2 regions of the Ignatzschineria sp. PL_is040 genome follow, and region 2 is predicted to be linked to the other one. Evidence: riboswitches for the same ligand, from Rfam matches in the RefSeq annotation. Region 2 holds a riboswitch; the other holds the start of a gene.

Region 1 (3,686 bases), on a different contig from region 2:
TGAGCGATTGCTATTACACGCTTATCGTATCACTTTAGCGCATCCTAAAAGTGGAGAACCTTTAACGATTACAGCCCCTTTGGATAACTTGTGGATAACTCTGTTGACAAGGTTGGGATGGAATCCCTCTATCATTGCCTCAATAGGGCTCCATAATTCTTAAGAATCATCTTTTAATATTATCTTTTGAGATAAGAATGAGCGCGGTAGTTGTCTTTCGTGGCTCTAATACCCTTTTTATGGATCGGGCTTGGTGTAAATAAAAAAGATCTATTCAATGATAGATCTTTTGTTGATACCGATTGTAAAGAGAGCTCTAATCGAGAATTTTTCCCTTTGTCTCGGGAATTAAGAAGATAAAGGAGAGCGCAGAGAGGAGGTAGACACCAGAGATAAGGCTTAAGGCGTAGCTAATATCATGCTTCATCGCTAATGTTCCGATAATAACAGGTGCAAATCCCGCAATTCCTCGACCTAAATTGAAGATAATATTTTGCGCAGAAGAGCGAGCTTCCGTTGGATAATGCTCAGAAAGTAGCGCACCGTAACCGCCCATCATGCCATTGACGAAGAATCCTAAAATTGCCCCTAAGAACATTAAGACGTAGTAGTTTGATTGTTGGAAATAGATCCAGACAAAAGCAGCACTCACTAAAAGAAAGAAGATATAGGTTGGACGACGCCCAATTTTATCTGAAGTTGCGCCAAAAGAGAGTGTTCCGATAACCATCCCAATGGTTGTAATAATGGTCCAGAAGAAGGTTCCAGAGAGCGTAAAGTTATGCTCTTTAGCAAGCATCATCGGCATCCAGATCATAATGCCGTGAAAACCAAAGTTTTGGACACTGGTAGCAATAATGAGCCCAATGGTGGTCAATGTTGTGCGTGAATCTTTAAATAGTGGCTTGATCGATATCTTATTCCGATTTTCCCGTTTTACTTGTAACCAGATCTCTGGCTCACTAAGATTTCGACGAGTCCACCAGACTAAAAGTGCCGGGAGTGCGCCAATAAGAAACATTCCATGCCAACCGATATAGGGTGAGAGGAGGCTTACTAATGCCGCTAAGACGATTCCTACCTGGAAGCCGATCGCGACTACCGCAGTTGCGCGTGAACGCTTATGTGCCGGCCATGTTTCTGCTACCAATGTCATGCCGATACCAAACTCTCCCCCTAAACCTAAGCCGGCGATAAAGCGGAAGATGGTAAACATCTCAGCGCTTGTTGAGATTGCCGCAAGCCCGGTAAAGATCGAGAAGAGGAGAATCGTCCAGTTAAAGACACGAACGCGTCCAAACTTATCTGCCAGCATTCCAAAGAAGATACCACCGATGACTGTTCCTATTAAGGTGATGGTCTGAATCATGCCACCTTCGGCATCTGTTAATCCAAATTCTGCTTTAATAAGAATCATCGCAAAGGCGAGAATCATAATATCAAGGCCATCCATGGCATAGCCTAATGTGGAGGCGAGTAATGTCTTCCGATCACCTTTTTTGATAATCGGAACCTGTGTCTGCTGTTGCATAAAAGATCCTTTCTGAATGAGTAGGAGAGGGGAGATTAAAACGGAAAATATTATAGCAAGATCTTACTTGAACTGATAAAAAAGCCGCCATTTTTGCAGAAGGTTAGTTGAATTATGAGAAGAGGGCGTCAATAGATCTGCACTTAATTGACCAGTAAGGGAAAGGCCTTTGATTTTCCCTCTATTCATTCAAATAATTTCTCTTTTAGAGTCACAATGTTATTATTGCCCTTTAAATTAACTGTGGTTCGCAACCATCCCACATGAAAAAACTAGGAATGAATAATGAGTAATAAGAAAGAGCAATTAGAAAATTTAACCCTATTAGGTAACCAAGCAACGATCTATCCTACTGAATATACGCCCCAAATTTTAGAGACATTTAAGAATGCTCATCCCGATAGAGAGTACTTTGTCAATTTTCATTGTCCTGAATTTACAACGCTCTGTCCGATGACAAATCAACCCGATTTCGCGACAATCTATATCTCTTATGTCCCAACAATTGAGATGGTCGAGAGTAAATCACTAAAACTCTATCTCTTTAGCTTTAGAAATCATGGCTCATTTCATGAAGATTGCGTCAATATTATTATGGATGATCTTATTAAATTGATGGATCCGCTCTATATTGAGGTACGCGGGGAATTTACGCCTCGAGGTGGAATCTCGATCCATCCATATACTAATTATGGAAAAGCAGGAACTCAATGGGAAGCGGTCGCCACTCAGCGCTTAGCAAATTTTCAATTTTAAAGCGTTATCTGAGTCATCTTGTTAAAGATGCTCTAAAGGTTAACTAAAAAAACACTCAAATTGATGAGAAGTCGACTGATAGTTGCTTTTCTCCCTATTTCGATACTTTTTTAATATTGATTAAATAAAAAGATTATTGAATTAATCTTTCATCTAATCTTGTTATTGTTGATTATTTAACTCAATTTTAACGCTATTTAAAAATGAATTTCGGTGAAAAAGAGAAGAGGGATGAAGCGTTAACCGATACGCATAGAAGAGATAAGATAGAAAGCTCTTTTTCTTAGATCATCTTTTAATAACAAATCAATTGATTTGCCTATTAATTGATCTTATTGCGAACTTTTTGTAAAAAGTTTCCCTTTTTTGTAAAAAAAGATATAAAAAAATAGATCTCTCAAAAAAGGCTATTAATGGCTATTTTGAGAGATTTTTTTGTTTTTCTAGAGTAAAAAAAGCGCAAAAAGTGATTTTATAATTTGGGAAACGCTATTCCGCTTTGCTATGTTGTATTTAAGGATATGGAAATAAAAAAGAGCAAAGGAGTGATTGATTGAAGAGATTCTTCTACCAGAAGAAAGCTTAAGAAATTAATCAGAATTAATCAGAGTTAATCGAAAATAATCGAAAGGGATCAATATTTCATTATTTTGAGAATAAAATCAGAATCTATTTAAGGATATTTCAATAGAGTTGGAATAAGAAGAGTGGGCTATTTTTTAGTAGAGAATGCTCTCTTTGAAAGCGATAATTGATATACAGCATATGTAAAATATATATATTAAAATATATATAAATATAATTTAATCTGCTCTCAACTACTCTTTCTAATCATAGATCATGATTCACGATTTTTAATTGACGCTGGTGATAGCACTTCTCACTCTGACAAATAAAGATGTAACAGATATTGCTGTAGACAACCTGTTGCAGGAAGATTTAATAGAGGATTAAGATCGCTCTAGAGAGCGATTAACTACAAGAAAGGATCTTAATTTTAACCATGATGTAGAAGAAACCAAAGGAGAGTTGTAATGAGCATAAAAACAGCAGGTGAGAGATTTCGAGAAGCATTAAAAGAGGAATCTCCCCTTCAATTAATGGGGGTGATCAATGCCAACCACGCCTTGTTAGCTGAAAGAGCAGGTTTTAAATCGATCTATCTTTCAGGGGGTGGTGTAGCGGCAGGATCATTGGGTATTCCAGATCTTGGAATTACGACGTTGCAAGATGTGTTGATCGATATTGATCGTATTACCAATGTCACCGATCTTCCCTTAATTGCAGATGCTGATATCGGATTTGGAACCTCAGCCTTCAATGTGGCGCGTACTGTGAAGTCTTTTATTAAGGCGGGTGCTGCTGGATTACATATTGAAGATCAGGTGGGTGCAAAACG
Region 2 (3,686 bases):
TCCCCTTGACGGTGATTAAAGGGTATGTCGAAATGTTGCAGAGTAATTTACCTGAGTCAGAGCATGAAAGCTTCGAAGCTAAGGCGCTTGATCGTATTGAGGAGCAAGCTGAAAGACTTCATGCTTTAGTGATTCAACTGATGGCATTAACACGCCTTGAGACTGGTGCAAAATGGGATCGTGTCGAAATTGTTCCCCTCTCTCAATTAGCAGAGGAGATGCTCGATGATTACTATCAGCAACATCCGCAATCTCGAGATTATATTACCGCCGAAATCACCCCAAACTTAACTGTTCTCGGCAGTCAGGATCAACTTAAGCAGGTGGTTCTCAATCTCTTTTACAATGCCATTGAACATAATCCTCCCCAAACGCCGATCCATCTTCTACTAACAAAGGTAGATAATGGTAGTGAACAAGGCGAGATTCTCTTTCAGCTCTCTGATCAAGGAAAAGGAATTCCCCCGACACATCTTCATAAATTGACAGAGCGCTTCTATCGGGTCGATTCTTCTCGCAACCGCGAACAATCAGGTGGCAGTGGTTTAGGTTTAGCAATTGTGAAACACGCCCTCAATAATCATGAGAGTCAGCTAGAGATTAGCAGTGAAGTTGGGAAAGGAAGTCGTTTCTCTTTTCGCCTTAAAGCTCACGTATCAGAAATGTAAGAGGCGATTCTCAGCAATGTTAGTCTTACAACAATAAAGGCTGATGAGATGCCGGATTTCACTCTTGCATACTTCCAGAAATTACGCGCCGGCACGGGGCATCGAAGATACCAACCTGCGGGCATGAAGTGGTGAAAAGAGCGAGATGGTAAACTCCCGCCGCTCAACAGATTTTCTTATGGATTGAATTAATTAAACAACAGAAACTGATGAGCTGCCGGAGATCACCACTGCATGCTTCCAAAAGCCACGTGCCGGCAGATCGCAACCTTATTACTCACAAGAAACATCAACTTTAAAGATATTATTCCCGGCATCGAAGATGCCGACCTGCGGGCATGCAGTGGTAATAAGAGCGAGATGGTAAACTCCCGCCGCTCAACAGATTTTCTTATGGATTGAATCAATTAAACAACAGAAGCTAATGAGTTGCCGAAGATCACTATCGCGTATTTCCATCAATTCCGCGCCGGCAAATAATGATCTCCTATCATCAGCTATTTTTCGAAATGAAAAAAGCTAAACGGTGCCGGTCCTCACTATCACGTTCTTCCAGAGATTACACGCCGGCAATGGGCATCGAAGATGCCGACCTGCGGGCATGCAGTGGTGAAAAGAGCGAGATGGTTCTCTCCCGCCGCTCAACAGATTTTCTTGTGGATTAAATCAATTAAACAACAGAAGCTGATGAGTTGCCGGAGGTCACTTCTGCATACCTCCAAAAACCACGTGCCGGCATGAATCGTAATCTGATCGATTCATCACCGGCACACTATTACCCTGCTCTATCTATTTACTCTTAAGAGAAGCTAATTTTCTTAAAAGATAGTTGAGTAATATTCCATAGAGCGGGAGGAAGAAGATTGCTGAGATAACGATCTTAAAAAAGTAATCCACCATAGCGATTTCTGGCCAATTTTCTGCCATGAAATCATCATCACTCTGATAAAACGCAATACTAAAGAAGACTAGGGTATCGATTAAATTCCCCACAACAGCCGCGGCACTCGGTGCAACCCACCAACGCTGATTTTGACGTAGATAGTTAAAAACAGTGATATCGATCAACTGCCCAACGAGATATGCTGAGAAACTCGCAAGTGCAATACGCGCAACAAAGAGATTGAAGGTTGCTAACGATTCCCAACCGACCCATAAACCTTTAAAGAAGAGAACAGAGAGAAGATAAGAGATCATCAATGCCGGAATCATCACAACAAAGATAATCCTCCGCGCTAATGATGCCCCAAAAATCCGTATCGTCAAATCGGTGGTCAAAAAGATAAAGGGAAATGTAAATGCTCCCCAAGTGGTATGAAAGCCGAAGATCGTAAAGGGTAACTGCACAAGGTAGTTACTTGAGGCAATAATCAGAATATGAAAAAAGGAGAGTATATAGAGCGCCCGCTGCCGCTGCTCTGGCGTAAAGTTGTATTGAATCATCGATTAATTCCTTAGTTTTTTTATGTGGGAGGATTGCGAACCACGAATGAAAGGCGATCATTCTAACGGATTTACGCCGAACAGCAACTATTAATTGCAAGTGTGGGGAGAGATCTAATCTCTAATCACCCACCATTAATAGTATCTTCTAACAACGCCATAGCGCTTTAATGAAGACTTAATGAAGACTAAGTCGATCAGCCAATCAATTATCGATCTCAAAAAGATCGGCAAATTTCTCAACATCGAGATATTTAGCATACTCTTCAATACTCTCAAGCACACTCTCATCCTCTAATAGAGAGAGCATTGCGATCTCTCCTAATGCACTAAAACCGACTTCCATCCCCTCTTCAACTTGATCTGTCACCACTAACATTGCTAAAGCAATTTTACAATCTTGAGTAACAAGACGCTCATAAAGACGTGCAACGCGCTGATTCATCAAGCGTCGATCTGCCGGAGTAATCGCCGAATAGGCCACTAAATAAGGATGGGAAGAGATCGCCGAATAGACCCATTGAGCCAACTCTACCCGATCAACATCAGAAGTACGCTCTATAAGGCAATTTTTAAAGTTATCAATGGGGACTGATTGAGCAGAAGCGATCGGAGAAAAGAGTGAAAGCCCTGCTACTAAGAGTAAAGCACCTGTACAGAAAAGAGATTTTTTAAATGATGTAATAGTTTGAAAAGAGAGAGACATCGATACTCCTAAATGATTTGCCGGCATCAGATCTCATGATCAAAGCTGAAGCGATATGATCAATTGACAAGAGATAGCAAGAATATAAAAGATAAATATAAGAAAAATATAAGGGTAAATATAAAGGTTTGAATAGTAGATTAATAATAGATATCAATGCCCTATTATTTGCTAACCGCTTCCCTTTGTCACTGAAATAGTGACATAAAAATGATCTCGATAGTGATCGAACAATATTCAAACAGAGATTCTATAACGATATAGGTAAACGGTAAAAGAAGGCGGTAAAAGCGAACAATAAAAAAGGATCAGTTCATATTTTAAACTGATCCTCCATCGAGTTCTTAATCACAAAGCCCTTATAGCAAGGGTTAAAGTGCTTTGCGATCTCGCTGATCAAGAAGCTCCTGTAATCGCTCATTCTTCTGTACACGAATATCTACCCCTTTGACGAAGTAGATAATAAATTCGCAGATATTTTGGCATCGATCCCCTATTCGCTCTAAAGAACGCGCACAATTCATCGCCTTTAAGATAGAAGGGATAGAGCGAGGATCTTCCATCATATAGGTCATCAACTGACGAATAATATTCTCATATTCACTATCGATCTTATCATCCTCTGGATAGATCGATAAGACTGCCTCAAGATCCATACGTGCAAAGGCATCTAATACCTTTTCAAAGAAGTTAAGGCTCCGAATCGCTAGAGATTCTAAAGAGACCGTAATTGCATCAAGATGCTCCGGTGCCGGCGTAATATAGGCCATTTTAGCAATGTTTCGGGCAGTATCGGCGATGCGCTCAAGCTCGGCGATTGTCTTAATAATCACAATTAGAAGACGAAGATCGCTCGCTGTCGGTTGTCG

What was found. Region 2 has a riboswitch for preQ1 ahead of AC0SAP_RS02080 (7-cyano-7-deazaguanine/7-aminomethyl-7-deazaguanine transporter). Riboswitches for the same ligand answer to the same signal wherever they lie in the genome.
Region 1: linked by a shared signal. The riboswitch ahead of queF (preQ(1) synthase) and the one ahead of AC0SAP_RS02080 (7-cyano-7-deazaguanine/7-aminomethyl-7-deazaguanine transporter) in region 2 are both predicted to bind preQ1.

What each region holds. Positions count from the first base shown of each region.
Region 1 is NZ_JBVPGU010000007.1:56,983-60,668, forward strand. It holds gene truC (tRNA pseudouridine(65) synthase TruC) at 1-163, shown strand, start outside; gene AC0SAP_RS08480 (MFS transporter) at 317-1,531, opposite strand; PreQ1 riboswitch class I at 1,769-1,813, shown strand; gene queF (preQ(1) synthase) at 1,817-2,287, shown strand; gene prpB (methylisocitrate lyase) at 3,322-3,686, shown strand, end outside.
Region 2 is NZ_JBVPGU010000001.1:505,629-509,314, forward strand. It holds gene phoR (phosphate regulon sensor histidine kinase PhoR) at 1-668, shown strand, start outside; gene AC0SAP_RS02070 (hypothetical protein) at 903-1,070, shown strand; gene AC0SAP_RS02075 (hypothetical protein) at 1,178-1,333, shown strand; gene AC0SAP_RS02080 (7-cyano-7-deazaguanine/7-aminomethyl-7-deazaguanine transporter) at 1,458-2,111, opposite strand; PreQ1 riboswitch class I at 2,117-2,161, opposite strand; gene AC0SAP_RS02085 (hypothetical protein) at 2,317-2,844, opposite strand; gene phoU (phosphate signaling complex protein PhoU) at 3,189-3,686, opposite strand, start outside.